Regions from separate parts of the Rhizobium atlanticum genome, predicted to be linked through region 2. Evidence: riboswitches for the same ligand, from Rfam matches in the RefSeq annotation. Region 2 holds a riboswitch; the other holds the start of a gene.
The links. Region 2 has a riboswitch for cobalamin ahead of bluB (5,6-dimethylbenzimidazole synthase). Riboswitches for the same ligand answer to the same signal wherever they lie in the genome.
Positions count from the first base shown of each region.

Region 1: it holds a riboswitch for cobalamin, as region 2 does, so the genes downstream of both, nrdH (glutaredoxin-like protein NrdH) here and bluB (5,6-dimethylbenzimidazole synthase) in region 2, are expected to answer to the same signal.

Region 1 covers NZ_JAQJCJ010000036.1:2,775-17,929, forward strand. Annotated here, with positions in the region: gene queD (6-carboxytetrahydropterin synthase QueD) at 1-186, shown strand, start outside; gene queE (7-carboxy-7-deazaguanine synthase QueE) at 183-911, shown strand; gene PH551_RS30610 (adenylate/guanylate cyclase domain-containing protein) at 917-2,140, opposite strand; gene nrdF (class 1b ribonucleoside-diphosphate reductase subunit beta) at 2,241-3,215, opposite strand; gene nrdE (class 1b ribonucleoside-diphosphate reductase subunit alpha) at 3,422-5,590, opposite strand; gene nrdI (class Ib ribonucleoside-diphosphate reductase assembly flavoprotein NrdI) at 5,569-5,970, opposite strand; gene nrdH (glutaredoxin-like protein NrdH) at 5,984-6,205, opposite strand; cobalamin riboswitch at 6,468-6,691, opposite strand; gene PH551_RS30635 (heavy metal translocating P-type ATPase) at 6,902-9,139, opposite strand; gene PH551_RS30640 (MerR family transcriptional regulator) at 9,210-9,632, shown strand; gene PH551_RS30645 (TIGR03862 family flavoprotein) at 9,704-10,912, shown strand; gene msrB (peptide-methionine (R)-S-oxide reductase MsrB) at 10,943-11,428, opposite strand; gene PH551_RS30655 (helix-turn-helix domain-containing protein) at 11,637-12,596, shown strand; gene adh (aldehyde dehydrogenase) at 12,768-14,276, shown strand; gene PH551_RS30665 (DUF779 domain-containing protein) at 14,483-14,875, shown strand; gene PH551_RS30670 (DJ-1/PfpI family protein) at 15,010-15,155, shown strand, end outside.
Region 2 covers NZ_JAQJCJ010000010.1:221,392-236,546, forward strand. Annotated here, with positions in the region: gene PH551_RS16745 (GntR family transcriptional regulator) at 1-290, shown strand, start outside; gene PH551_RS16750 (ribonuclease H family protein) at 463-990, opposite strand; gene PH551_RS16755 (DUF2865 domain-containing protein) at 1,429-2,529, shown strand; gene bluB (5,6-dimethylbenzimidazole synthase) at 2,533-3,222, opposite strand; cobalamin riboswitch at 3,265-3,450, opposite strand; gene PH551_RS16765 (3-deoxy-7-phosphoheptulonate synthase) at 3,766-4,830, shown strand; gene PH551_RS16770 (TolB family protein) at 4,827-5,654, opposite strand; gene PH551_RS16775 (NAD+ synthase) at 5,717-7,396, opposite strand; gene PH551_RS16780 (DUF1003 domain-containing protein) at 7,586-8,116, shown strand; gene PH551_RS16785 (GFA family protein) at 8,127-8,528, opposite strand; gene PH551_RS16790 (ABC transporter ATP-binding protein) at 8,815-10,653, shown strand; gene PH551_RS16795 (class II 3-deoxy-7-phosphoheptulonate synthase) at 10,709-12,082, opposite strand; gene PH551_RS16800 (pilus assembly protein TadG-related protein) at 12,270-13,553, shown strand; gene gor (glutathione-disulfide reductase) at 13,560-14,945, opposite strand; gene PH551_RS16810 (hypothetical protein) at 15,148-15,155, shown strand, end outside.

The DNA.
Region 1 (15,155 bases), on a different contig from region 2:
CCGCTCAAAAGCTATATTGACGAGACTCTCGATCATCGACATCTGAACGACGTGTTCGGTCATTCGAAAGTCACCTCCGAGTTCCTGGCCAAGCACTTCTACGACTGGTGCAAGCAGCGCTTCCCCGAGACTTCGTCCGTCCGCGTCAGCGAAACGCCGAAGACCTGGGCGGAGTACAGGCCATGAGCGCGGAGACCATCCGCGTCAGCGAGATCTTCGGTCCGACCATACAGGGCGAAGGCGCATTGATAGGCCTGCCGACGGTATTCGTCAGGACGGGCGGTTGCGACTATCGCTGCTCCTGGTGCGATAGCCTTCACGCGGTCGATAGCGCCTTCCGGGATCAATGGATGCCGATGTCCGTAGAGTCGATCTGGCAGGAGGTCACCAGGCTTTCCGGAAGCAGACCGCTGACGGTTTCCCTTTCGGGGGGCAATCCGGCGATCCAGCCGCTGGGGCCGCTGATCGAACTCGGCCATGCCAAGGGATACCGCTTCGCGCTGGAAACCCAGGGAAGTGTCGCCCGGAACTGGTTTCGCGATCTCGATACGCTGGTCTTGAGTCCCAAGCCGCCGTCGAGCGGAATGCAGACAGACTGGGAGCAGGTCGACAATTGTCTTCGGCTGTCCGCCGGCGGACCGGAGATCGCTTTGAAAATCGTCGTCTTCGACGATGCCGATTATGCGTTCGCCCGAGAGGCGGGCGAGCGCTATCCCTATATTCCCTTGTACCTTCAGCCGGGCAACCATACACCGCCGCCCCCCGATGACGACGACGCGCGCATCGATATCGACGGCGTGATGGATCGCATGCATTGGCTTGTCGAGAAGGTGACAGTCGACCAATGGTTTGCGCCGCGCGTCCTGCCGCAACTGCACGTGCTGCTTTGGGGAAACAAGCGCCGCGTCTGAGCCCGCTATGGTTCCGGAAAAGCGAAGACATCGACAGGCTCTCCGAGCCCGCGCAACGGGAAGGTGCCGAGACTGTCCATGTCTTTGGCGCAGCCCGCCATTTCGACGAAGGCCCGCGACAAGAGCACCGGCCGCTTGACCTCCTTGGTCAGGCTTTCCAGCCTCGAGGCGACATTGACCGCCGGGCCGATGACGGTGAAATCCAGCCGGCGGCGCGAGCCGATATTGCCGTACATGACATCGCCGACATGCACACCGACGCCGTAGCGCAGCGGTTCCCGTCCCGTGCGCAGGTGCTCCTCGTTCAGCTCGGCCATCGACGCCTGCCCTTCGCGGATCGCCTGCAGCAGATCGAGGCAGGCCGTCTCCTTGGCTAGCGGGAAGATTGCCAGCAGCCCGTCTCCCATGAACTTCAGGATTTCCCCGCCATGTCGTTCGATCGGATCCGACATGGCGTCGAAATAATCGTTCAGCAGGTGGATGACGTCATCACGCGGCCAGAGATCGGAGATCGCCGTGAAATCGCGCAGATCGCAGATCATGATGGCCGCGCCGACGGTCGCGCCGCTGCCGCGGGTCGTGACACCTGACAGGATATGCTCGCTCGCGTGCGGTCCCACATAGGTCTGCAGCAGCGTGCGTGCCATGATGTTCTTCAGCCTGATCTCGCTGACCAGGGTCAGCGCCGGCAGGAGATCGCGTAGGAAATCGGTATGCTCGCCCGTAAAACCACCCGGCCGAGATGTGGAAAATGTCACGACGTGACGTTTCCCGAAAGTATGCTCGATCGGCCAGGCGATGTATTCCGTGAGGCCGTCGTCGCGCAATTCCTGAAAGAGACTATCTTCGTCGTCTTCGGCTGCACCTTCCAACTGTTTACGAAACTCCTCCGCACCCTGATGGATCGCGTTAACCGGGCTCTTCAAGAATTCCGGCGTGGTTTCGACACCATAGGCGAATGTATCGATTTTCGCTTCCGCCATGCCCTCTTTCCAAAGGATGCGGGCGCCGATCCATTGCGGATGGTTAGTCCTGAAATGCAGCGTCGCGCGCGCCACCGGCACCCCCGCTGCCAAAAGCTTTTCGCACATTGCCACCAGGATGTTGTCGATGAAGCGCTCGCCGCGCGTCTCGTTCACCAGCCAGTCGAGGATCCGCCTCCGGCGGATCGGCCAGGCGCCGTCATCCGTTTCAACGGCAGCCCCGGCGTTGTTCAAAAAAGAAGACATCGAAACCCCACTACGCCGCATCACCGACGAACACCGAATTCATTTTCCGTGAATGTGGTCGATGGCGAAGCAAATGATAAGGGGAGACTGCAATTAAGTCTCAGAAATCCCAGTCCTCGTCTTCGGTGGCCACGGCCTTGCCGATGACATAGGAGGACCCCGAGCCGGAGAAGAAGTCGTGGTTCTCGTCGGCATTCGGCGACAGCGCCGACAAGATCGCCGGATTGACCTTGCAGGCTTCGGCCGGAAACAGTGCTTCGTAGCCGAGGTTCATCAGCGCCTTGTTGGCATTGTAGTGGAGGAACTTCTTGACGTCCTCGCTCAGTCCGACTCCGTCATAGAGCGCTTCGGTATATCTCGCCTCGTTATCGTAGAGGTCGAGCAGCAGGTCGAAGGCGAAATCTTTGATCTCCTGACGGCGCTCTTCGGAAAGCCGTTCCAGCCCGCGCTGAAATTTGTAACCAATATAATAGCCGTGCACCGCCTCGTCCCGGATGATGAGCCGGATCATATCGGCCGTGTTGGTGAGTTTGGCGCGGCTCGACCAGTACATCGGCAGATAGAAGCCGGAATAGAACAGAAAACTTTCCAGGAAGACGCTGGCGACCTTCTTCTTCAAAGGGTCGCCGGAGGCATATTGCTCAATGACCAGCGCTGATTTGCGCTGAAGAAATTCATTCTCCTCGGACCAGCGATAGGCATCATCGACATCAGGCGTCGAGCACAGCGTAGAGAAGATCGAGGAATAGGAACGGGCATGCACCGCTTCCATGAAGGAGATGTTGGAAAGCACTGCCTCCTCATGCGGCGTCGCCGCATCCTCCATCAACCTGATGGAGCCGACTCCGTTCTGAATCGTGTCGAGCAGCGTCAATCCGGTGAAGACCCGAATGGTCAGCTGCTGCTCGGCCGCCGTCAGCGTCGCCCAGGAAGGGATGTCGTTCGACAGCGGCACCTTTTCCGGCAGCCAGAAATTGCCGGTGAGGCGATTCCAGACCTCGAGATCCTTGTCGTCCTCGATGCGATTCCAGTTGATGGCGCGCACGCGGCTGATTGGCGTTACGGCGATGTTCATGATGATTTGTCCTTCCAATATCTGATGGCGCTCGGAGCCCCTCACCCTGCCCTCTCCCGAGGGGAGAGGGGATGTGGCGTCCGCCGCAAATGTCTTCTCCCCATCGGGGGTCCGAAGGACGGGTCGAGACCCGTGGCTCGACCCCGGCCGGTGCCGGCAGGCGGATGAGTGGGCCATTTGCTCAAAGGCACGCGGCCGAAATCAAATCACAGCGTACAAGACACGCAGCCCTGCACTTCGGTCCCCGACAGCGCCATCTGGCGAAGGCGGATGTAGTAGATCGTCTTGATGCCCTTCTTCCAGGCGTAAATCTGCGCCCTATTGATGTCGCGTGTCGTCGCCGTATCACGGAAGAACAGGGTCAGCGACAGGCCTTGGTCGACATGCTGGGTTGCTGCCGCATAGGTGTCGATGATCTTCTCCGGCCCGATCTCGTAGGCGTCCTGATAGTAGTCGAGATTGTCATTGGTCATGAACGGCGCCGGATAATAGACGCGGCCGATCTTTCCTTCCTTGCGGATCTCGATCTTCGAGACGATCGGATGGATCGAGGAAGTCGAGTGGTTGATATAGGAGATCGAGCCCGTCGGCGGCACCGCCTGCAGGTTCTGGTTATAGAGGCCTGAGGCCATCACCGCCTTTTTCAGCGCCACCCAGTCTTGTTGTGTCGGAATATGGATGCCCGATTTGTCGAACAACGCCTGCACCTTTTCGGTCGCCGGCTTCCATTCCTGCTCGGTATATTTGTCGAAATAGTCACCTGAAGCGTATTTCGAATTCTCGAACCCCTTGAAGCTCACACCACGCTCGACCGCCAGACGATTGGAGGCACGCAGCGTGTGATAGGTCACCGCATAGAAATAGATGTTGGTGAAATCGACACCTTCCTCAGAGCCATAGAAGATGCGTTCGCGGGCGAGGTATCCGTGCAGGTTCATCTGCCCGAGGCCGATCGCATGGCTCTCGTCATTGCCTTTCTCGATCGAAGGAACCGAGGAGATATGGCTCATATCGGACACCGCTGTCAGCGCCCGGATTGAGGTCTCGATCGTCTTGCCGAAGTCGGTCGAATCCATCGCCGCAGCAATGTTCAGCGAGCCGAGATTGCAGGAAATATCCTTGCCGAGATGCTTGTAGGAAAGGTCGTCATAATAGTCGCTCGCCTCGCTCACCTGCAGGATCTCCGAGCAGAGGTTGCTCATGGAGATGCGCCCGGCAATCGGGTTCGAGCGGTTCACCGTGTCCTCGAACATGATGTAAGGGTAGCCGCTTTCGAACTGGATTTCGGCGATGACCTGGAAGAATTCGCGCGCCTTGATCTTCTTCTTCGAGATGCGGGCGTCCGCCACCATTTCCCGGTACTTCTCCGTCACCGAAATCTCGGTGAAAGGCACGCCGTAGACCCGTTGCACGTCGTAGGGCGAGAACAGGTACATGTCCTCATTGTTCTTGGCGAGTTCGAAGGTGATGTCGGGCACGACAACGCCGAGCGACAGCGTCTTGATGCGGATTTTCTCATCGGCGTTTTCACGCTTGGTGTCGAGAAAGCGCATGATATCGGGATGATGGGCGTTCAGATAAACCGCACCCGCCCCCTGCCGCGCACCGAGCTGATTGGCATAGGAGAAGCTGTCTTCCAGGAGCTTCATGACGGGGATGATGCCGGAGGACTGGTTTTCGATCTGCTTGATCGGCGCGCCCGCCTCGCGGATATTGGTCAGCGACAGGGCCACGCCGCCGCCGCGTTTCGACAACTGCAGCGCCGAATTGATCGACCGGCCGATCGATTCCATGTTGTCCTCGACGCGCAGCAGGAAACAGGAAACGAGTTCGCCGCGCTGCTTCTTGCCGGCATTGAGGAAGGTGGGCGTTGCCGGCTGGAAGCGGCCGGAAATGATCTCATCGACTATGTCGCGAGCAAGGGCCTCATCGCCGCGCGCCAAAGCCAGCGCCACCATGCAGATGCGGTCTTCGTAGCGCTCGAGATAGCGCTTTCCGTCGAAGGTCTTCAGCGTATAGCTGGTGTAATATTTGAAAGCCCCGAGGAAGGTGGGAAACCGGAATTTCCTGGCATAGGCCTGATCGAACAGGTCGCGGACGAAATTGAAGGAATACTGGTCGAGAACCTCCTGCTCGTAATAGCCCTCCGTGACGAGGTAATCGAGCTTTTCCCGAAGATTGTGAAAGAACACGGTGTTCTGGTTCACATGCTGCAGGAAATATTGCTTGGCCGCCATGCGATCCTTGTTGAGCTGGATCTTTCCCTCGTCGTCGTAGAGGTTGAGCATCGCGTTCAGTGCATGATAGTCGAGTGTTTCGGCCGCTTTCAGCGGTTTTGCGCCCGCGTCCCGCGTCAGATTTGTTCCCGTGTCCAAAATCGTCCCATCCCGTCTTTGACATTGGCGATATCCTCGGCAGTTCCCAGGAGCTCGAACCTGTAGAGGTACGGCACCTGGCACTTCTTCGAGATGACATCGCCGGCGATTCCATAGGTCTCGCCGAAATTGCTGTTGCCCGCAGCAATCACGCCGCGGATGTTGGAGCGGTTTTCCGCCTCGTTGAGGAAGCGGATCACCTGCTTGGGCACGGCCCCTTTACCGCCGTTTCCGCAATAAGTAGGCGAGATCAGCACATAGGGTTCGCGAATGTGGATGGCCTCAGCGCCGAGGGGGATGCGCGCCGCGCGCAATCCCAGCTTCTCGACGAAACGATGGGTGTTCCCGGATCGGCTGGAATAATAGACGATCAGCCCCACCGCTTTTCTCCGGTCAGGAGAGCGCGCTGATCATGTCGGGGCGGAAGCCCGCCCAATGCTGCTCGCCGGCAACGACGACCGGAACCTGCATGTAGCCCATGCCACGCACGCGATCGAGCGCTTCGGCATCCTCGGAAATATCGACGATCTCATAATCCACGCCCAGGCGATCGAGGGCGCGGTAAGTGGCCGTGCATTGGACACAGGCCGGCTTGCTGTAAACGGTAACGCTCATCATGTTCCTCGTGAAGTCAATGAATTCAGGACGCAGGACTGGGATCGGGCGCCATGCGGCGTCCGGGGAAATGCTTGATAGTGATCTGGCAAGGTTGGCGCTTTAAACGCCTGACTTGGTCCCTCGCAGGATGTGCGCGGGCGCCGGCCTTGATGCTCTCGACATGACTTCAAACCCCGAAGTGCTCATGCGGTCGTTCGGGGCAGCGCAACAGGCGCGGATCATTCCGCTGCATGCACGCGACCTTCCGGACACCCCGCCCGTGGACGTTTCATTCAAGGCAGGTCTCCTGGCTCACGGGTCGAAGCACCTGCCCAGCCTTCCCGAGGTATCATGCCCCAGTGACCCGAAATCGGACAGTTGCTCTCCGCTCACAGTTGCGGGGGCAGCTCCGGCCTTGCCCCACCCTCATGGCGAGACGCACCGTATTCCCGTCTTAGCCCACGATCCTCACGAATCGAAGGAACCTTGAACACTAGATATAGTACGCGAATCGAAATTCACGTCAACGGATGGTTTGTGCGTTGCGTTACGGCAGGTTTGAAATTACTGCGTTCCTGTGAAAAACTATGGATAATGAAGGCTTAAACAAAACGAACTGTGGAGAAGGCCTGAACGACGAGAGCCGGCCTGTAGCCGGCTCTGCGGTTTTCGATTCCGGATCGGCCCTAATCGGCGCTCCGAAGAGGAAAGGATTTATTCCTCTACGCGGAGCAGCCTGAGCGCGTTGATCGTAACCAGCACGGTGGCTCCGGTATCGGCGAGAATCGCCGGCCAGAGCCCGGTGATCCCGATGATCGTGGTCACCAGGAAGACAGCCTTCAACCCGAGTGCAATGGTGATATTCTCGAGGATATTGCGCATCGTGCGCTGCGAAAGCGCGATCATTCGCGCCACGTCACCAACGCGCCCGTGTAGCACGGCGGCATCGGCCGTCTCCAGCGCCACATCGGTGCCGCCGCCCATGGCGATACCGATGTCGGCGGCGGCGAGCGCCGGCGCGTCGTTGATGCCGTCGCCGACCTTGGCGACTATGAAGCCCTTGCGCTTCAATTCGCCGACGACCCGCTGCTTGTCCTCGGGCATCATCTCGCCCCGCCAGTCGATGCCGAGCATGCCGGCGACGGCCGCCGCCGTCCGCTTGTTGTCGCCCGTCAGCATCATCGCCTTGACCCCGGCCGATTTGAGCGCCGAGAGCCCGGCCCCGGCATCCTCGCGCGGCTCGTCGCGCATGGCGATCAGGCCGGCCGTGGCGCCATTGACGAGCAACGCCGACACGCTCTTGCCCTCATCATTGAGCCCTGCAATACGCGCCTCCTGTTCCGCGTTGAGCACCCCACGTTCGCGTGCGGCGGGCGGCGACAAGAGATCCAATGTCTCGCCGCCGACTTTGCCGGTGACACCCTTGCCCGGCAGCGCTTCCAGCTCGAAGGCGGGCGGCACGGGCACGCCGTCCTCCTTGGCGCGGACCAGGATAGCGAGCGCCAGCGGATGGCTGGAGCCCTGCTCCAGCACCGCCGCGCGTGACAGGAGCTGCGCCTCGCTCAACCCAAAGGAAAGGATGTCGGTCACCCGAGGCTTGCCTTCCGTCAGCGTGCCCGTCTTGTCGAAGGCGACCATCGTCACCTTGCCGAGCGTCTCCAGGACCGCGCCGCCCTTCATTAGCAGCCCGCGCCTCGCACCGGCCGACAGCGAAGCGGCGATCGCCGCCGGCGTCGAGATGACGAGGGCGCAAGGGCAGCCGATCAGCAGGATGGCAAGACCCTTGTAGATCCATTCACTCCACGTGCCGCCGAAGAACAGCGGCGGAACGACCGCGATCAGGGCGGCAACCACGACCACACCCGGCGTGTAGTAGCGCGAAAACCGGTCGATGAAGCGCTCCGTCGGCGCCTTCGATTCCTGCGCTTCTTCAACCAGCTTGACGACGCGGGCGATCGTATTGTCGGCAGCGGCCGCTGTGACTCGAACCCTCAGCACCGCATCGCCGTTGACCGTGCCGGCATAGACAACCGCGTCGACGCCCTTTCGCACCGGCGTACTCTCGCCCGTTACAGGCGCCTCGTCGATCGCGCTCTCGCCTGATACGATGACGCCGTCGGCAGAGATGCGATCGCCGGGGCGAACCATGATAACCGTGCCGACGGCAAGGCTTTCAGCCGGCACCTCCCGCATCTGCCCATTGTCTTCGAGCAGCGCAGTCTTCGGCACCAGGGCCGTCAGCGACTGTATGCTTTCACGCGCCTTGCCCGCCGCCACGCCTTCGAGCAACTCGCCGACGAGAAACAGGAATACGACCGTTGCCGCTTCCTCGCCCGCATTGATGATGACGGCGCCGACGGCGGCGATCGTCATCAGCATCTCGATCGAAAACGGCGTGCCGGAGAGAGCCGCCATGACGGCGCGCCGCGCGATCGGCACCAGGCCGACCAGGATGGCGACGATGAAGGCATAGGATGCGATCGCCGGCACGAGATGGCCGACGGCATAGGCGGCAATCAGCGCCGTACCCGAGAAGATGGTCAGCCGGCCCTTTTTGCTCTGCCACCAGGGACCGGCCATCGGCGCATGGTCGTGCCCATGCAGACCTTCGATTTCCTTCTCGTCATGGGCATGGCCGTGATCATGCCCGGCACGATCGTGATCTCCATGGCCATGAGCGGCATGTTCGTGATGATGGTGCGCGCGGTCTTCACGCGCGGGCGCCGCATTTCCGGCAAAGGGCGAGACGGAATAACCAAGCCCCGTCACCTTCCTCTCGACTGCCTTGAGATCGCTGCTGCCGTCATGCCGGACGGTCATGGTGCCCGTCACCACCGAGACTGAGACATCGGCAACGCCCGCTATGCGCCTGACTGCGGTATCGATCTTGCTCGCGCAGGCGGCGCAATCCATGCCGCCGACCCTGTATCGTGTCTCGCTCGTCTCAGCCATATCCGCTTCCTTGTCAAACAGAAGCATCCCTCCTACATCCTCTAGCGACTAGAGGTGCAAGAGAAAAATCATGAAAAAGATCACGATTGGCGAGGCGGCCCGCCGGAGCGGCGTCAAAGTGCCGACGGTGCGCTATTACGAGAGCATCGGCCTGCTTGCGGCCCCGAGCCGCAGCGAAGGCAACCAGCGATCCTTCGAACCTGCCGACATCAGCCGCCTTGCTTTCATCCGCCACGCGCGCGAGCTCGGTTTCGAGATCGAGGCAATCCGCACACTGCTCACGCTGCAGGATGATCCGAACCAGTCCTGCGCCTCGGCCGACGCCATCGCCAAGGCTCGCCTCGTTGAGGTTGAGCAGCGCATCCGCAGCCTGATGGCTTTGAAGGCCGAGCTGGAAATGATGGTGGAGGGCTGCGGCCACGGCCGCGTCGACCAGTGCCGCGTCATCGAGATTCTCGCCGACCATGGTCAATGCACGCATTCTCACCATTGACGAACCTGCACCCTTGCAGGTGAGCAGCGGCCGCGCCAAAACTGCGCCGGAAGGAATCGGGCGAAGACATCATGAGCCAGAAACGGATTGCGATCATCGGTGGCGGCCCCACGGGTCTTGCGGCTGCCGAGCTGCTTTCGCTCTCCGGCCATGCTGTGGCAATCTACGACGCCATGCCGACCTTCGCCCGCAAGTTCCTGCTGGCCGGCAAATCGGGCCTCAACATCACCCATTCCGAGGATTATGCCCGTTTCGTTACGCGCTTCGGAACGGCTTCAGCCCGTCTGCGTCCCGCTCTCGACACCTTTACTCCCGGTGATATCAGGGATTGGGCCGCAGGGCTCGGCACCGAGACCTTCGTCGGCTCCTCCGGCCGGGTTTTCCCCAAGGTGATGAAGGCTTCTCCTTTGCTGCGTGCCTGGCTCAAGCGGCTTGAAGAGCGGGGTGTTGCGTTGCGCACCCGCCATCGCTGGACCGGCCTTGTCGAAGACGGTTACGTTTTCGAAACGCCGGAAGGGCGTAGCATCGTCCATTGCGACGCCGCCCTGCTGGCGCTTGGCGGCGCAAGTTGGCCGCGCCTTGGCTCGGATGCCGCCTGGCTGCCCTGGTTGGCCGAGAGGGGCGTCGAGATCGCTGCTTTCCGGCCCGCCAATTGTGGCTTCGTCGTCGACTGGAGCGCCGGCTTCAGCGCGCGTTTCGCCGGCGAGCCCGTCAAGTCGGTCACCGCCACATCCGAAGCCGGCACCTTTCCCGGCGAGTTCGTCATCACCGGCAGCGGCATCGAAGGCAGCTTGGTCTACGCCCATGCGGCCAGCCTCCGCGACCGGCTGCTGCACCACGGCAGCGCTACTCTGACGCTCGACCTCGCCCCGGGCCGGACGATCGAAAGGCTGGCGCGCGATTTGACGCGGCAGGACACCAGGTCGAGCTTTTCAAACCGCCTGCGCAAGGGTGCCGGGCTTGAAGGCGTCAAGGCGGCATTGCTGCGCGAGCTCGCGCGGGACCGCGACCGAGCCGATCCCGAACGTCTCGCCGGCGTGATCAAGGCTCTGCCGGTACCGGTTCTCGATACAAAGCCGATTGCCGAGGCGATCTCCTCTGCAGGTGGCATCCGCTGGACCAGCATCGACGAAGACTTCATGCTGAAGGCGCTGCCCGGCACCTTCGTCGCCGGTGAGATGCTCGACTGGGAGGCGCCGACCGGCGGCTATCTCCTCACCGCCTGTCTGGCGACCGGCCGTGCAGCTGGGCGCGGCATCGAGGCTTGGTTGCGGCGCTAGAACAGAATCGGGACAACAGCTGTTCCCCGATCAGGCCGAGGCCGGATGAAACGTCAAGGCAAGACCGTTCATGCAGTAGCGAAGCCCGGTCGGTTTCGGGCCGTCATCAAAGACATGACCGAGATGGCCGCCGCAACGGCTGCAATGCACAGCGGTCCGCGTCATGCCTAAGCCGGTGTCGCGCTCCGTGCCGACGGCGTCTTTAAGAGGCGCCCAGAAGCTCGGCCAGCCGGTGCCGCTGTCGAATTTGGTCGCCGAAGAAAACAGGTTCTGGTCGCAGCCGGCGCAGGCGAACCTGCCGTTCCGCTCCTCGTGCAGCAAGACGCTGGTGAAGGGAGACTCCGTCCCCGCCTGGCGCAGGACGGCATACTGATCCGGCGTCAGCAGCTTGCGCCATTCCGCCTCGCTGTGCGTCACCGCGAAGGTCTCGCCGGCGATCGCCTCACCGATCAGGCCCAAGCGAACTGCCATCGCTCCGAAAGCGGCGCCCATCAGCAACAATCGTCTGTTCAACATGGTCGGTTCTCCTCGCCGGCAAACTTCGTTTCTGCACAGAACTTCGGACGGGAGCAGTCTTTTGTTACACGAAGACGGCACGAACACCGAAATGTGAATTCAGTCCTTTCGTCGGGAAGAGTCGGGGATTGAGGACCGCCAAGTGCGGGCTGATTGCAAACCCGCGGCTTTTCCACCAGACTGCGCTGAATTTCGGTGGGAGGAGCCGATGCACGAACACTCTGCACATGCCGAGCACGTCTACACGTCGGCCCAACGCGACTCCGCCGCCGCCAGTTCTCCGGTGGTCGCCTCCTGGCGGCGGTGCATGACGATGCACCAGCTCGCACCCGAGGACGAACGGGCGCCGCTGCGCCTGACCGACGAGGAGTTCCGGCGCGCCCGCGAGCAGTCCGGGCAGCTGATTGCCAGCGCGACGGAAGAGCTCGATCGTCTCTTCAGCACCGTCGGCAAGGCCGGCTGTTGCTTGCTTCTGACGGACAGGAACGGCATTGCGCTGGAGCGCCGCGGGGCTGCCGGCGACGACAAGGAATTTCACGAACTCGGCCTCTGGACCGGCTCAATCTGGACCGAGGCGAGCATCGGCACCAACGGCATCGGCACGGCGCTCGCCGATGAACGCGCCGTCGCCATTTTCCGCGATCAGCATTTCTTCTGCGCAAATACCAGCCTCAGCTGCACGACGGCGCCGATCCGCGATCACCGTGGCCGGTTGGCCGCGGCGCTTGATATCTCTACCTGCCGCAACGACGTAAACGAGATGACCTTGGCGATCCTGACGCAGACCGTGCGCGATGCGGCCATGCGCATTGAACTCAATCTCTTTCGTTCGGCCTTTGCAGGCGCCCGTTTCCTGATGGTCCCGAGCCCCGCCAATTCCGCCGCCGCTCTGCTCGCTGTCGACCGGCACGACCTCGTGCTCGGCGCAACCCGCGCCGCCCGCATCGCGCTGCAACTGGACGACAGGCGGATCGCCACCGGCATCCCTGCCGCCGATGCCCTGCATGAGGCTGGGGTCTCGCAGCAGGAGGAGATCATCGAAGCCGAAAAGGCAGCCTTGCTGCGCGCGCTGTCGCGCACTAGCGGTAACGTTTCGCAGGCAGCCTCAGCACTCGGGATCAGTCGCGCCACTCTGCACCGAAAGATGAAGAAGTTCGACCTACACTGAGCACGCCTACGAAGGTTCCATCGACATGCGGTAATCACGACACGATCCTGTCGCATCCCTGCGACAGTGTGCACTGCGATATGGATGACATGCTCTGTTCCGGCCGCTGAAACATGCGCATTTTCCTCGCACTGGTTCGCTTGGGAACCTGGACCATCAAGGGAGGATGACATGCTTCATCAGAAAATCGTAGAATCGCCATTCAAGCTGAAATACGGCAACTATATCGGCGGCGAATGGCGCGAGCCGGTCGAAGGCAGATACTTTGAAAACGTGACCCCGGTCACAGGCGGCAAACTCTGCGACATCCCACGCTCCGATGAAAAAGACATCAATCTCGCGCTCGACGCGGCCCATGCGGCCAAGGAAAAATGGGGCCGGACGTCCGCCGCCGAGCGCTCCAATATCCTCATGAAGATCGCCCAGCGCATGGAAGACAAGCTGGAACTGCTTGCCCAGGCAGAGACCTGGGACAATGGTAAGCCGATCCGCGAAACCATGGCGGCCGACATTCCGCTGGCGATCGACCACTTCCGCTACTTCGCCTCTTGCATCCGCGCCCAGGAAGGTTCGATCGGCGAGATCGACCATGATACCGTCGCCTATCACTTCCACGAGCCGCTCGGCGTCGTCGGCCAGATCATTCCCTGGAACTTCCCGATCCTCATGGCGACGTGGAAGCTGGCGCCGGCACTTGCCGCCGGCAACTGCGTCGTGCTGAAGCCGGCCGAACAGACCCCCGCTTCGATCCTGCTCTGGGCCGAACTCGTCGGCGACGTCCTGCCGCCCGGCGTGCTCAACATCGTCAATGGCTTCGGTATCGAGGCCGGCAAGCCGCTCGCGACCAGTCCCCGCATCGCCAAGATCGCCTTTACCGGCGAAACGACGACCGGCCGGCTGATCATGCAATATGCCAGCCAGAACCTCATTCCGGTCACTCTGGAACTCGGCGGCAAGTCGCCGAACATCTTCTTCGCCGATGTGATGGCCGACGACGACAATTTCCTCGACAAGGCGCTCGAGGGCTTTGCGATGTTCGCCCTCAACCAGGGCGAAGTCTGCACCTGTCCCAGCCGCGCCCTCGTCCAGGAATCGATCTACGACCGCTTCATGGAAAAGGCGGTCAAACGCGTCGAGGCGATCAAACAGGGCAACCCGCTCGATCCGGAAACGATGATCGGCGCCCAGGCATCGACGGAGCAGCTTGAGAAGATCCTCGCCTATCTCGACATCGGTAAGCAGGAAGGCGCCCAGGTTCTGGCCGGCGGCTCGCGCAACGATCTCGGCGGCGAATTGGCGAACGGCTATTACGTCAAGCCGACGATCTTCAAGGGCCACAACAAGATGCGGGTGTTCCAGGAGGAGATCTTCGGACCTGTGGTCGCGGTCGCAACCTTCAAGGATGAGAAGGAGGCGCTCGAAATCGCCAACGACACGCTCTACGGTCTCGGCGCCGGCGTCTGGAGCCGCGACGCCAATCGCTGCTACCGTTTCGGCCGCGAGATCCAGGCGGGCCGCGTCTGGACCAACTGCTACCATGCCTACCCCGCCCACGCCGCCTTCGGCGGCTACAAGCAATCCGGCATCGGTCGCGAAACTCACAAAATGATGCTCGAGCATTACCAGCAGACCAAGAACATGCTGGTCAGCTACAGCCCGAAGGCGCTCGGTTTCTTCTGAGATGTTTTCATATGGGAGAGGTTCAAAACCCCTCCCCACAAGGGGGAGCGGCTTATGATGCCGCTCCTCCAGCTTTCCCTACCGAAGTCTCAGCAAGGCGATACATCGCTTTTAGAACGAGGCAGTTCAACAAGTTAAGTCCCTCCCCTTGTGGGGAGGGGTCGGGGAGGTTTTTTTTCTTCCCCCAAACTTTAGGAGGAAGAACCATGGAAACGACCGTCGACGGCGAACCGCGTGTTCTCGCAACCGATGCGGCCCTTGATCTGATTGCAGAAATCAAGCGGGACCATCCCGATATCCTCTTCCACCAGTCCGGCGGCTGCTGCGACGGCTCTTCACCGATGTGTTATCCTGCCAATGAATTCATGGTCGGCGACAGCGACGTCAAGCTCGGCGAGATCGGCGGCGTGCCGGTCTATATCAGCGCCAGCCAGTTCGAGGCATGGAAACACACGCAGCTCATCATCGACGTCGTGCCGGGCCGCGGCGGCATGTTCTCGCTCGACAACGGCCGCGAGAAACGCTTTCTCACCCGTTCTCGCCTCTTCGGCGGCGGCGAGGCTTGCGCCGTACCGGATGCGACGGTCAGAACGGTCTGATCAAGGATCTGAAAGCGCGCTTGTCGTAATGCCCACCTGTATCCGGCCGAGAATTTCGGCTGTAGTATTCCCATAGTACCTGCTGCCGGGCGGTCTTTGTTAATCTTCGCCTGTTGGTTTCAAGGGAGGATGCGATGCCAGCTTCTAAGATCCTGATGATCACGGGTGACTTCACCGAAGATTATGAAACGATGGTGCCGTTTCAAACGCTGCTCGCCTGCGGCTATACGGTCGACGCCGTCTGCCCCGGCAAGAAGGCGGGTGAGACTGTCGCCACTGC
Region 2 (15,155 bases):
TTCTGGCTTCACGCTTCGACGATCTGGTGCTGAACGGCACCACGCTCGAACTTTACGAAGCCAATCTCGCCTTCCACCGCCATCTGCTTGCTCTCGCCGGCAACCAGGAACTCGTGGAGCTGATCACGGAAATTCGCCAGCGGACATCCTCCGCGCCGGTGTCGCAGTGGCGAACGCGCGCCCGCATCGAGCAATCCGGCCGCGAACATCAGCAGATGGTCGATGCGATAGAGCGACGCGATACCGATGGTCTGATGGAGCTGACGCGCAGGCACATTCTTCAAGCCTGATCGGCCTCGATGACGCCGTTAGCTGATGCTGAAACTTGGACATAACCGGAAATGGCTGAAGGGTGCATTTATGCCATCTCTGGCGGCGGCCTCGCGCCCTGATGCAATGGCGCCGCGTGGAGTTTTGACGCCGTGCCATCCCAGGCATCCGCAGCCAGTGGATATCCCCATATCACGTGCCCCGTATCGACAGCCGTCCTCCATCCGCAAGCTCATCCGCGCGTTCGTTGCCTGATATGCCGGAATGGCCCTTGCACCAGGCAATGGTTACGAGGGCGTTCCGGGATAGCTGAAGATCGACCGCTTTCCAGAGTTCCGCATTAGCGATCGCCCGGCTGCGGGCGTTCCCATTCGGATTGTTTTTCTTCCAGCCGTTATTCTTCCAAATGTGCCGCCTGTCGTTGCAGCCTTTGACGGCATAGATCGAATCCGACCAGATGGTCGCGGCTTCGCCCGTTGCTTCGCTATTGATCCACATGACTGCCTGCAAGACGGCGGTCAATTCCATCGAATTATTGGCGGAATCACGCACACCGCCGAAGCTGGACGCGATTTCCACAGAATCGCGATAGGCGACAAAGGCCCAGCCTCCGTGCCCGGAACCGGGGTCATAACAACCATCCACGAAGACGTGGAGACCGTGGTGGGCTGTCGGGGCCGTCGTTATAGGGGAGCTTAGCTCCTTGCAAATGCCTGCCATTTTCGCCTTCGCTGCGCCCCCGTCCTGGCCTGCGCGATTTGCGACGGCCACCCGAAGCCGACATTGGAATTGCACGTTCCCTCGTGTCAACTATTGACGACGGTGGCACCGGAAGCGCCGACTGGCGATGGGAAACTGTGAGGGGCAGCGCCATGAACAATCCGTCCTGCAGGCCGGCCCCGCCCATGTTACGCCACTGAGCCATGCCTGGTATCGGTTTGCTTTCTGCGGGACGTCCCATGAGCTTCTCATACCAGATGAGCGCCTCGTCGAAGTTCTACTTACCTAACGGAAGATTACCCACATCTTCTGGCTAAAATCTCGAAAATGCGCTAGGAATTGATCCAAGCTTATTAAGAGAAACACGTTAAGAGACAAGGTACGGCGGATGGACGCCACCTTTGACCGATCGACACTTTCTCATTCCCGGACGACGCCGTGAAACGCCGAAATCTGTCTCTTGCTCTTATGCTTGCGCTGGCATCACCGGCCGCCGCACAGACCAGCGCTATTTGCAACGACTTGCGCGGTCGCCTTGCCGACCTGCCACGATCGATCGGTAGCAATAACGGGCCGGAAGCGCGCCAATATGCAAATGCCATGGCCGAGCAGAACCTCGAGCTGCGCAAGGTCCGCAACGATCTGCGCAATAATGGATGCACTTCTGGCAGCATGGTCGTGATTGGCAGTGACAACGCCGGTTTTTGCGCCGAACTCTCTGACGCCGAAGCCCGGATGATCGACAATATCCGTTATCTCCAGGAGCGCCGCGACGAGCTGCGCAACCAGGGCGACGGCACTGACGACGCGCGCCGAGAATTGACGGCGGCACTCGAACGCAACGGCTGCAACAGCGACAATTTCTATGCCCCGACCGAGCGTAGCGCAGACGACCCCGCCCCGAGTGCCGAGGAACAGGCAATGCGCACCGATACCTTCATTCCGCTCGGCGGCGGTGAAGAGACCGATCTGCGTTACGGCCTGCCGAGGGCCGAAATGTTTTCACCGATCAGCACCATCTGCGTGCGCAGCTGCGACGGTGGCTTCTTCCCGATCAGCTCAAATACCACTTCGGTGGATTTCGGCCGCGATGCCCAGACCTGCGCCAAGATGTGCCCCGGCATTGAAACCGAGCTCTTCTATCGCGACGTGACCAGCACCGACTCCTCGAACATGATCTCGGTCGCAACGGGCGCGCCCTATAGCGCCATGAAGAACGCTTTTGTCTACAAGAACCGCGCGCCTGGCGAGAAAAATTCCTGCGCCTGCAATCTCACCGCCTATTACGAGGAGATGCGCGACAAGCAGGCCCTGAGCGAACCGCCGCAGCAGGGCTCGATCACGACGGTCCGCACTAAACCGCCGACGAAAGATACTGCGGCAGCATCAGCCCCGCCGCAGCCATCCGTTCCCGAACGTCCCTACGACCCCACGCAGAACAAGGTTCGTCAGGTCGGCCCGCAATTCCTTGCCGGCGACCAGGGCTCGATCGACCTTGCCAATCCGGCGACGCCGGGCCCGCAACCACAGCAGCAGTAATTGCTACGGGTCGTTGCGTCCCCATCCGTCGTGGAAAACAAGTTCCTCGAGCGGCAGCCGCTGCCGCCAACCTTTGACCGAAAGTTCCGGTTCGTCATAAAGGCGGTCGACAAAGCCGGCGCAGAGCCAGGCGACCACCTCGATATGCTCCGGTATGCCGAGAATTGTTTTCAGGTCGCCTTCACGAAAGATGCTGACCCAGCCGATGCCGACCCCTTCGGCGCGGGCGGCAAGCCAGAGATTCTGGATAGCGCAAACGGTCGAATAGGAATCCATCCGCGGATTGTGCGTCCGCCCCAGCACGACGCTGCCGCCGCGGGTGGGATCGCATGTCACGCATATGCCGAGCGGCGCCTCGACGATGCCTTCCAGCTTCAGGGAGCGATAGGTCTGCCGGCGTTCGCCCTCGAACATCAGTGCCGCCTCCTCATTCGCATTCGCAAAGGCATCCCTTACGCGTGCTCGCACGGCTTCGCTTTTCACCAGGACGAAATTCCACGGCTGCATGAAGCCGACCGAAGGCGCATGATGGGCGGCAGTCAAGAGCCGTGCCACGACATCGTCGGGCAAGGGATCGGGCAGGAACTGGCTGCGCACGTCACGCCGCGTCATGATCGCGTGATACACGGCTTCGCGCTCGGCCGGCGAAAAACCGGATGCCGCCGAAAGGGCATCCGCATCAAAGGGTCGCATCGTCAAATCCCCAACAACGCAACCGCCCGCCGTCCGCGCGGGTTGGGTCTATCTCGCCAGGCCGGTCTTCTGACTTGGCTTCATCCATCTGCCGCAGCCTTCCCGGCAAAGCCAGTGGCGTGATGAAGCGGTAGACGTCGGCCTTACAGCGTTGGGCACGTTCCGGCCTTGCACCGGATTCCCGATTCTCCCGCCTCGAGGGCGGGCACCTGACGGCGCATCTATTTCAGGAAACGGGTGCTCTGACAAGTGAGGCGGAACGGACCTGAAACCTCCGCCGCAGGGATTGATCCAGGGGCGGATCGCCAGCTGCCTCTCCAACGGTGAAGCTCGCAAATTTTGCGTGACAATAGGCGATCGGGACGATACATACCCGGCATGTCCACGACTTCAATTTACGCCTCGCGATTTTATTCGTACCGCTGCTTCCAGCGGATGCGGGTCCGTGCGTAACTGAATTCGACGCGACGACAACCCGAACAGCCGCTAGTCTACCTGGCGGCTTTTCTGTTCCGCACGGTATGACCAAACAGGAGCCATGCCGTGCCCGACACCATCGATGATCTGCGTATTCTCGAGATCACCCCGCTGACCAGACCCGCCGATATCATCGCTGAAATTCCCCGAACCGCTTCAGTCAGCGAGACGGTGACCAGCAACCGCAATGCCATCCACCAGATTCTCAAGGGTGAAGACGACCGCCTGATCGTCGTCATCGGCCCCTGCTCCATCCACGATCCCGTTGCTGCACGCGAATATGCCGCGCGGCTGGCCGAGCAGCGACAGCGCTTCTCCAGTGATCTGGAAATCGTCATGCGCGTCTATTTCGAAAAGCCCCGCACCACAGTCGGCTGGAAGGGCTTGATGAACGACCCGCATCTCGATGGCAGCTACCGTATCGAGGAAGGGCTGAGAATTGCCAGGCGCCTGCTGCTCGACGTCAACGCGATGGGCCTTCCGGCGGGTGTCGAATTCCTCGAGACGATCACACCGCAATACATTGCCGATCTCGTCAGCTGGGGTGCGATCGGCGCGCGCACGACCGAGAGCCAGATCCATCGCCAGCTCGCCTCCGGCCTCTCCTGCCCGATCGGCTTCAAGAACGGCACCGACGGCGGCGCTCGCGTCGCGATCGACGCGATCCTGGCCGCTTCGCAGCCGCACCACTTCCCGGCCGTCACCAAGGACGGACAGGCGGCAATCGCTTCGACGAAGGGGAATGAAGACTGCCACATCATTCTGCGCGGCGGCAAGCGGCCGAATTATGAGGCGGCCGATGTCGGAGCCGTCGCAGCGGAATGCCTGAAAGTCGGGGTCACCCCGCGCATCCTCATCGACGCCAGCCATGCCAACAGCAGCAAAGATCCGATGAACCAGCCACGGGTTGTCAAGGACGTCGCCGGACAGATCTCCGCGGGCAATCACCACATCAAGGGCATGATGATCGAAAGCAACCTCGTTGCCGGCCGCCAGGATCTCGTTCCCGGCAAGCCGCTGGTCTACGGCCAGTCCATCACCGATGGCTGCATTGACTGGGATATGTCGGTGAGTGTGCTGGAAGATCTGGCGGACGCCGCTCGCAGGCGGCGCCGAGCGGCAGCGGCTTAAGCCGCCGGAAAATACCTGACATAAGCAAACTCGTCACCATCCGGCGACCAGCAGGGCACGTTGATCGTGCCCTGCCCGCCGAAAAGCTCGAACAGCGTCTTAAGGTTGCCGCCGTCCATATCCATCAGCCGCAGCCGCACGTCGAGATCGCGCGGATGGTCGAAGACCGAAGGATCGTAGGACAGGATCAGCACCTTGTCGTTTTTGGGCGATGGATGGGGAAACCAGTTCCCCTGATTGTCCGACGTCACCTGTTCGAGGCCTGTGCCATCCGGATGGATGCGCCAGATCTGCATCAGCCCGGTGCGGCTGGAATTGAAATAGATCCATTGGCCGTCGGCGGAATAATCCGGCCCGTCGTTGCGGCCTTCGCCATGCGTCAGCCGCGTCTCGACGCCGCCGTCGACTGAGATCGTATAAATGTCGAAAAGATCGTCGCGAATGCCGCAATAGGCGAGCTGGCGGCCATCCGGTGACCAGCCATGCCAATAGGACGGCTGGTTTTGCGTGATGAGCCGCGGCGTGCCGCCTTCGACCGGCAGGATGTAGATCGTCGACTTGCCGAATTCCGTCTTGTCCGAGATGACGATCTCAGTGCCATCAGGCGAAATGCCGTGATCATTGTTGCAATTGACGGCAAAGCCCGTATCGACCTTCACCACCTCGCCGCCATCGAGCGGCAGCCGGAAGAGCAGCCCGTCGCCGTTCAGCAGGAGATAGGAGCCATCGGCTGAGAAATTCGGCGCTTCCACCAGCCTGTCCGTCTGCCAGACCTCGCGAGCCCTGCCCGTCCCGACATTGTAGATCTCGACCGAGCTGCGCATGTTGCCTCCCTGATATGTCGCTTGCGTCAGCGATCCCGATTGCGTCAGCGATCACGATCACGTCAGCGATCCCGGAACCGGTTGGTGATCGGGTAGCGTCGGTCGCGGCCGAAGTTCTTCTTCGTGATCTTAACGCCCGGCGCCGATTGCCGGCGCTTATATTCGGCAAGATAGAGCAGGTGCTCGACGCGGTGGACGGTGGCGACGTCATGGCCGCGCGCGACGATCTCCTCGACCGCCATTTCCTTCTCCACCAGGCATTCGAGAATATCGTCGAGGACGGGATAGGGCGGCAGCGAATCCTGGTCCTTCTGGTCCGGGCGAAGCTCGGCCGAGGGTGCCTTGTCGATGATATTCTGCGGGATCACCTCGCCCGACGGCCCGAGCGCAGTCGGCGGCACATTCTCGTTGCGCCAGCGCGCCAGCGCATAGACCTGCATCTTGTAAAGATCCTTGATCGGATTGAAGCCGCCATTCATGTCGCCATAGAGCGTGGCGTAACCAACCGACATTTCCGACTTGTTGCCCGTCGTCACCACCATCGCGCCGAACTTGTTGGAAATCGCCATGAGGATGACGCCGCGCGCGCGGCTCTGCAAATTCTCCTCGGTGATTCCGCTCTCAGTTCCCTCGAAGAGGTTGGACAGCGCGCTGCTGAAGCCGGTTACTGGCTGCTCGATCGGTACGATGTCATAGCGGCAGCCGAGCGCCTTGGCACAGGCGGCTGCATCCTTCAGTGAATCTTCCGAGGTGTAACGATAGGGCAGCATGACCGTTCGCACCCGCTCCTCTCCGAGAGCATCGACCGCGATCGCTGTGCAGATCGCCGAGTCGATGCCGCCGGAAAGGCCGAGAACGACGGTTTTGAAACCGTTTTTGTTGACGTAGTCGCGGAAGCCGAGCAGGCAAGCGCGATAATCGGCCTCCTCGCCCTCTGGGATACGCGCCATCGGCCCTTCGGCGCAGCGCCAGCCGGCTTCCCCACGTTTCCACGTCGTCACAGCAAGTGCCGTCTCGAACTGGCTCATCTGGAAGGCGAGCGATTTGTCGGCATTGAAGGCGAAGCTCGCCCCGTCGAACACGAGCTCGTCCTGCCCTCCGAGCTGGGCGGCATAGATCAGCGGCAGGCCGGTCTCGATCACCTGCTTCAGTACCACCTGGTGACGGATATCGACCTTGCCGCGATAATAGGGAGACCCGTTCGGGGACAGCAGGATCTCCGCCCCGCTTTCGGCCAGCGTCTCGCAGACGCCGAGATCACCCCAGATATCTTCGCAGATCGGAATGCCGAGCCGCACGCCGCGGAAATTCACCGGCCCCGGCATAGCTCCCTGCACGAAGACCCGCTTCTCGTCGAACTCGCCGTAATTCGGCAGATCGACCTTGTCGCGCACCGCGACGACCTTGCCGCCGTCAAGCACGGCGACGGAATTATAGCGTCCGGTCTGGTCCTGCCGGGGAAAACCGATGATGACGCCCGGCCCGCCATCGGCGGTATCGGCCGCAAGGCTTTCCACCGCCTTCCAGCAGGCACGGATGAAGGCCGGCTTCAGCACCAGATCTTCCGGCGGGTAGCCGGAGATGAAAAGCTCGGTCAACACGAGCAGATGCGCGCCTTCCCGGCCCGCATCGGCGCGGGCTTCGCGCGCCTTGGCGAGATTGCCGGCGACATCGCCGACCGTCGGATTGAGCTGGCCGATAGCGATGCGGAAGATATCGGAGAGAGCGTTTTCCTGTGTCATGTCATTTGTTTAGCCTGCGGCTCCCGTTACCGCAACACGTTCGCGGCCAAAGCGTTGCATCCGGCTCACGAATTTTTTGTGAACAGGCCTGCTGGAGGCTTACGGCACCGATGCATTGCAATTTACCGGCGGAGCGGAATACTGACGCACGAAAGCGGCAGCATCGATAACGGTCATTGGAAACAGGCCATGAATAACTTTTCGAACTTCGTGCACCATCATTTCGACAAACCGGCCGACGAACTCGGCGACACGGAAAAGCGTGTGCTGGCGAAAGCGCACGAGCGCAAGATCATCTCGACCGACGTCAACGCCGCCTTTTCTGCCGAGGCCTCTTTTGGAGAACGTATCGCCGACAGCATCGCCCGTGTCGGCGGCTCATGGTCGTTCATCCTCGGCTTCCTGGCCTTCCTCGTGGTCTGGACGGCGATCAACACCATCGTTTTGGCGAGTGGCGCTTTCGATCCCTACCCCTTCGTCTTCCTGAACCTGATCCTGTCGATGCTCGCCGCCATCCAGGCGCCGATCATCATGATGTCGCAGAACCGTCAGGCCGAGCGCGACCGCTTTGAGGCGGCCAAGGATTACGAAGTCAATCTCAAGGCCGAACTCGAAGTGCTCTCCTTGCACCAGAAGATCGATATGCGCGTCCTGACGGAGCTGACGGCGCTGCGCGAAGACGTCGCTCGTCTCAGCGCCGCGCTCGCGACCAAGACCTGAGGCGGGGCACTCAACGGGGCGGATACCTGTCATATTGCGGCAGACCATCTGTTATCTCGTAGAAATCACCCTTGTCGGTGCAATAAATGTGATGGCTGAAGGCAAGGCCGCTCGGTTCGTCGAACGCTCCGGCCAGGACCGAAACCTCCGGTGATACATCCCCCTGCCAAAACAGCGCCGAGCCACAATTGCCGCAGAAGCCGCGTTGCGCCTCGCCGCTCGACCGATACCACCGGACTGCGCCGGGATCTTCCACCGAAAGCGCCGCGCGCGGCACGTTGACCGCAGCATAATAAAATCCCGTCTGACGGCGGCATTGTGAACAGTGGCAACCGACAACAGGCCCGGGCTTTGCCCGAATTGAAAATCGCACGGCGCCGAAAAGACAGCCGCCTAGATGTTGTTCGCTCATGATAGCTCTCTCCTCGGTCCTGGAGAAACTTGCGGCCACGAGACCTCGTCGTCAAATCCATTCCCCTGAACAAGCAATCAGAAATCTTGAAGCGTTCACGATTGGCCGGCGGCCGCCGAATGTTGCCCGTTGACCACACCCGCCGATCTCCTCTCGTCATCGCGTTGAACCGGACGCTGATCCCGGTGATACTGATGGCTCACTTTATTCAACCGCCGGGAGACTGACATGAGAGCGACCCTGTCCAGACAGAAAGGAAACATCGCCCACAAGGACATTCTGCTTCATGCACACGCAATTCTCTCGCGCGAGGAAAAGCTCGCGACGCCATAACCCCTTCCTGAACTTCTTCCGCGACGATTTGAACGCCGCTGAACGTGAGCGGCGCTGGTCGCGTATGCGCAAGTTCATCTCCTATTACCGCCCGCATCTGCCTTTGCTGCTGGCGGATCTGCTTTGCGCCATACTCGTGGCCGCCACCGCCGTGGCGTTGCCCCTCTGTGCCAACATCGTCACAAGCCGGCTTCTGGCTCTGCCGGATGCCCCCGACGCCTTCGCTCAGATCCTTGCCATGGGCGGTGTGATGCTGGCCGTTCTCGCGGTCCAGATAGCGGCGATTTTCTTCGTCGATTATCGCGGCCATGTCATGGGCGCCCGCATCGAGGCGACGGTGCGGCAGGAACTCTTCGAGCATTACCAGAAGCTGTCCTTCAGCTTCTACGATGGCCAACGCACCGGGCAGTTGATGAGCCGCATCACCAACGATTCCCTCTGGCTGGGCGAGCTCTTTCACCACGGCCCCGAGGATCTCTCCATTGCCGTCCTGAAATATGGCGGCGCCATGCTGGTCTTGTTCTTCATCGACCCGCTGCTGGCAACCCTCATCCTGTTGCTCACTCCGGTGGCGGTGGCCTATGCACTTTATTTCAACCGGCGCATGAACCATGCGCTCGAAGCTAGCAAGCGCCAGGTCGCCGCCGTCAACGAGCGTGTCGAGGATGCGCTTGCCGGCATCCGCGTCGTCCAGTCCTTCGCCAACGAAGCATTGGAACGGCAGCGCTTCGCCGCACAAAACCAGCGTTTCCTGCAAAGCCGCGCCGACGGCTACCGCAGCGAGGCCTGGTTTTCGGTAGGCACTGAAAGCTTTGCCCAGCTCGTCACCATATTGGTGATCATCGCAGGAGGCCTGCGCATCCTGACAGCGGACCTGACCGTCCCGGATATGCTGACCTTCCTGCTCTGCGTCGGCGTGCTGGTCGATCCCGTGCAGCGGCTCGCGAATTTCGTGCGCCTCTGGCAGGAGGGTTATACCGGCTTCACGAGGGCCATGGAGATCCTGGAAATCGATCCCGATATCACCGATCGACCGGACGCCCGTCCGATGCCGGCGCCAAGGGGCGAGATCAGTTTTTCCGACGTCGCCTTCGGCTACGAAGCCGATGGTCCCAGGGTGCTGGAGCGGCTTTCCCTCACCATTGCCCCCGGAGAGTTTGTCGCGCTGGTCGGCCCTTCTGGAGTGGGCAAGAGCACGCTTTGCGCGCTGATACCGCGCTTCTACGATGTCGAAGCTGGGGCGATCCGTATCGACGGAACCGATATCCGCGACGTAACGCTGGCTTCGCTGCGACGCCATGTCGGGGTGGTGCAGCAGGACGTCTATCTCTTTGCCGGCACCGTTGCGGAAAACCTGCGTTACGGCAAGCTGGACGCGACCGATGGCGAGCTCGAAGCGGCCGCCCGCGCCGCCAATGCGCACGACTTCATCATGACTCTGCCGAACGGCTATGACACCGATATCGGCCAGCGCGGCGTCAAGCTTTCGGGCGGCCAGCGCCAGCGCATCACCATCGCCCGCGCCTTCCTCAAAGATCCGGAAATCCTGATTTTCGACGAAGCGACCAGCGCCCTCGACAACGAGAGCGAACGGGCGGTGCAGCAGGCGCTGCTCAGTCTGGCGAATGGCAGGACCACCCTGGTCATCGCCCACCGCCTGTCGACAGTCCGCCACGCCGACCGCATCCTGGTCCTGACGGGCGATGGCATTGTCGAACAGGGCACGCATGATGATCTGATGGCGCAAGGCGGCGTCTACGCCAACCTGCACAGCGTTCAGGCCAGCATCTGAAGCCAATAAAAAGCCCGGTCGAGCCGGGCTTTTCATCATCTGTTTCGGGCTATCCTCAGCCGTTGACGACCATGCGCTTCTCGTCGCGGCCGCCCTTCATCCGCTCGGCAAGCAGGAAGGCGAGTTCGAGCGCCTGGTCGGAATTGAGGCGCGGGTCGCAATGGGTGTGGTAGCGGTCCTGCAGATCGTCGGCTGTGACGGCGCGGGCGCCGCCGGTGCATTCCGTCACGTCCTTGCCGGTCATCTCGACATGGATACCGCCTGGATGTGTGCCTTCGGCGCGATGAATCTGGAAGAAGCTTTCGACTTCCGACAGGATTCGCTCGAAGGGACGGGTCTTGTAGTTGTTGAGCGTGATCGTGTTGCCGTGCATCGGGTCGCAGGACCAGACGACCTTGCGGCCTTCGCGCTCGACGGCGCGAATGAGACGCGGCAGGTTTTCGGCGACCTTTTCATGGCCGAAGCGGCAGATCAGCGTCAAACGGCCCGCTTCGTTAGCGGGATTCAGAATGTCGATCAGCTGCAGCAGATCATCGGCCTGCAGTGACGGGCCGCATTTCAGGCCGATCGGGTTCTTGATGCCGCGGCAATATTCAATATGCGCATGATCTGCCTGGCGCGTGCGGTCGCCGATCCAGATCATGTGACCTGAGGTGGCATACCAGTCGCCGGAGGTGGAATCGACGCGGGTCAGCGCTTCCTCGTAGCCGAGCAGCAGCGCCTCGTGGCTGGTGAAGAAATCGGTCTCGCGCAGGCTCGGGTGGTTTTCCGAGGTGATGCCGATCGCTTTCATGAAATCCATCGTTTCGCTGATGCGGTCGGCAAGCTTGCGGTAGCGCTCGCCCTGCGGGCTGTCCTTGACGAAGCCGAGCATCCACTGATGCACGTTTTCGAGGTTGGCGTAACCGCCCATCGCAAAGGCGCGCAGGAGGTTCAGCGTCGCGGCCGACTGGCGATAGGCCATGGCTTGGCGTTCCGGGTTCGGAATGCGCGACTCCTCGGTGAATTCGATGCCGTTGATGATGTCGCCGCGATAGGCGGGCAGCGTCACGTCGCCCTGCTTCTCGACATTCGACGAGCGCGGCTTGGCGAACTGGCCGGCGATGCGGCCGACCTTGACGACCGGCAGCTGCGCGCCGAAGGTCAGCACGACGGCCATCTGCAGGAAAGCGCGGAAGAAGTCGCGGATGTTGTCAGCCCCGTGTTCGGCGAAGCTCTCGGCGCAGTCGCCGCCCTGCAGCAGAAAACCGTTGCCCTCAGCGACATTGGCGAGATGCTTCTTCAGGCGGCGCGCTTCGCCTGCGAAGACGAGCGGCGGATAGCTGGCGAGAGTGGCCTCTGTTGCCGCCAAAGCGGCTGCATCGGGATATTCGGGAACCTGCAGGATCGGTTTCTGCCGCCAGCTGCTCGGGGTCCAGTTCTCTGCCATTTTACCAACCTCACTCACATCCATTCCTCGGATGCCCTGTCTCAATATCCGGCGGCTTATAGACCTTTAGATCAAGCTTGCAAAGGCCAATCACCGGAAGCTTTAAACCAGCATATACCATGTCGATTTCCCCATATTTCAGACTTTGCATGTAGAAGCTGAAGGAATTTCAATTCGGGGACATGTCATGGCGATCCTTCCGCCCGGCTTCATATTGGACCGCTCGGGCAATTTCGGCATCATGACGGCATTGCTGATGGTGCCGCTCGTGGGTGCGGCCGGCATGGCGGTCGATGTGGCCCACGCACTGAGCCTGAGAACGCAGCTCTACGCTGCCGCCGATGCTGCGGCCGTCGGTTCGATCGCCGAAAAATCGGGCGCAGTCGCCGCCGCAATGACAATGAACGGCAACGGCACGGTCTCGCTTGGCAACACCGACGCCCGCAACATCTTCATGTCGCAGACGTCGGGTGATCTGACCGACATTCATATCGATCTCGGCATCGACGTCACCAAGACCGCCAATAAGCTGAACTCGCAGGTTTCCTTCACCGCGACCGTGCCGACTACCTTCATGCGCATTTTTGGCCGGGATTCGATCACCATCTCCGGCACGGCGACAGCTGAATACCAGACTGCCGCCTTCATGGATTTCTACATCCTGCTCGACAACACGCCTTCCATGGGCGTCGGCGCGACCGCAACCGACGTTTCGAAGCTGCAAGCCAAGACCGGCTGCGCTTTCGCCTGTCACCAGATGGACCAGAGCACCAACAACTACACCATAGCCAAGAGCCTCGGCGTCACCATGCGCATCGACGTGGTTCGCCAGGCTACCCAGGCGCTGACCGATACGGCCAAGGCCGAGCGCGTCAGCAGCGATCAGTTTCGGATGGGTGTCTACACCTTCGGCACCAAGGCCGAGGACGCGAAGCTGACGACGATTTCCGGCCTCACCTCCGACCTGACAAAAGTCAAGAATTATACCGACGCGGTCGACCTGATGACAATTCCTTACCAGAATTACAACAGTGACCAGCTCACGAGCTTCGACAGCGCGATGACGCAGATCAACACAATCATCGACCCCGCGGGCGACGGAACCTCGAATATCAGCCCTGAAAAAATCCTGTTTTTCGTCGCCGACGGCGTCGGCGACAGCTACAAGCCCTCGACATGTACCAAGAAGACGACCGGCGGTCGCTGCCAGGAGCCGATCGACACGTCTTTCTGCAAGCCGCTGAAGGACCGAGGCGTCAAGATCGCCGTGCTCTATACCACTTACCTGCCGCTGCCCAGCAACAACTGGTACAACACCTGGATCAAGCCCTTCCAGAGCGAGATACCGACGAAAATGCAGGCCTGCGCCTCGCCCGGCCTTTATTTCGAAGTCACGCCCACCGACGGCATCGCGGACGCGATGAAGGCGCTTTTCCTCAAAGTCATCCGCGCGCCGCGCATCACCAGTTAGCAGGGCTCAGAGGCGCTGCCCATCACGGATGCGGTAGCTCGGCGCATACATGGTGACGAGCTCTTCGGCCGCGGTCGGGTGCAGCGCCATCGTCCGGTCGAAATCGTCCTTGGTGCAGCCGGCCTTGAGCGTGACGCCGAGCAGCTGCGCCATCTCACCGGCATCGTGCCCGAGGATATGAGCCCCCACCACCTTGCGGCTCGCCGCATCGACGATCAGCTTCATGATCATCCGCTCGGACCGGCCCGAAAGCGTCGCCTTCAGCGGCCGGAACTGGGCCCGGTAGACTTCGAGCTCGCCATAACGCTTGCCCGCCTCCTCTTCCGACAGGCCGACGGTGCCGATCTCGGGCTGTGAGAAGACGGCGGTGGGGATCAGGTCATGGTCCGGCCGGGTCGGATTGTTCTTGTACTCGGTCTCGATGAAGCACATCGCCTCGTGAATCGCCACCGGCGTCAGCTGTACCCGATTGGTGACATCACCGAGAGCATAGATATTTTCGACGTTTGTACGGGAATAATCATCGACTATGATGGCGCCACGCTCGTCGATGGCGACGCCGGCTGCCTCGAGACCGAGGCCTTCCGTATTCGGATCGCGCCCGAGCGCGAGCATCACGACATCGGCCTGCAGCGTGCCGCTGTTCAGCGTCTCCAGCACCAGCCCATCGTCGGTCTTCGAAACCTGCTGCAGCGTGTCATGACAGAGGATGCGGATGCCCTTGGCGACCATCGCCTCGTGCAGCCCCCGCCTTAGATCCTCGTCGAAGCGGGACAGGATCTCGGCGCCGCGATAGATCAGTGTCGTCGCCACGCCGAGGCCATGGAAGATATTGGCGAATTCGACGGCGATGTAACCGCCGCCTGTGATCACGATCGATTTCGGCAGTTCCTCGAGATGAAATGCGTCGTTGGAAGAAATGCAAAGCTCGTGTCCGGGAAGCGCGACATGCGGGTTCGGGCGTCCGCCGGTGGCGATCACGATCGTCTTAGCCGTCACCGTCTGCCCTGTTTTCACGAGCCGCACCGTATGGGCATCGACGAGTTCAGCGCGCGTTTCCAGAATCTCGGCATTGGCGCCGGCGAGCCCTTTCTTGTAGAGGCCTTCCAGCCGCGCGATCTCCGCATCCTTGGCGGCCACAAGCTTCTTCCAGTCGAAGCTGCTTCGGCCGACCGTCCAGCCGAAACCCGCCGCATCCTCGAAGTGCTCGTGGAATTGCGAAGCATAGACGAAGAGCTTCTTCGGCACGCAGCCGCGGATGACGCATGTCCCGCCATAGCGATATTCCTCGGCGATCGCCACCCTCTTGCCGAGCGAGGCGGCGACGCGCGCAGCGCGGACTCCTCCGGAACCACCGCCGATGACGAAAAGGTCGTAATCATAGGAAGACATGAGAAGCTCCGGAAGGGAATCGCTGGAAGGACGTTGCTGATATAGGGGTGATCATCATAAAAACAAAAGCCCCGCTGCTGCGTCTTCCCGTACTCCATGGCCGAATCTTGATCGGAAGGTGCCCCGGTCACCGTTTACGGTTGACCGCGTCGGCAGAGGCTGGCAGGCAATGCACGAGACTGAAAGGATGCCGGAGCAAAAGATGGATCA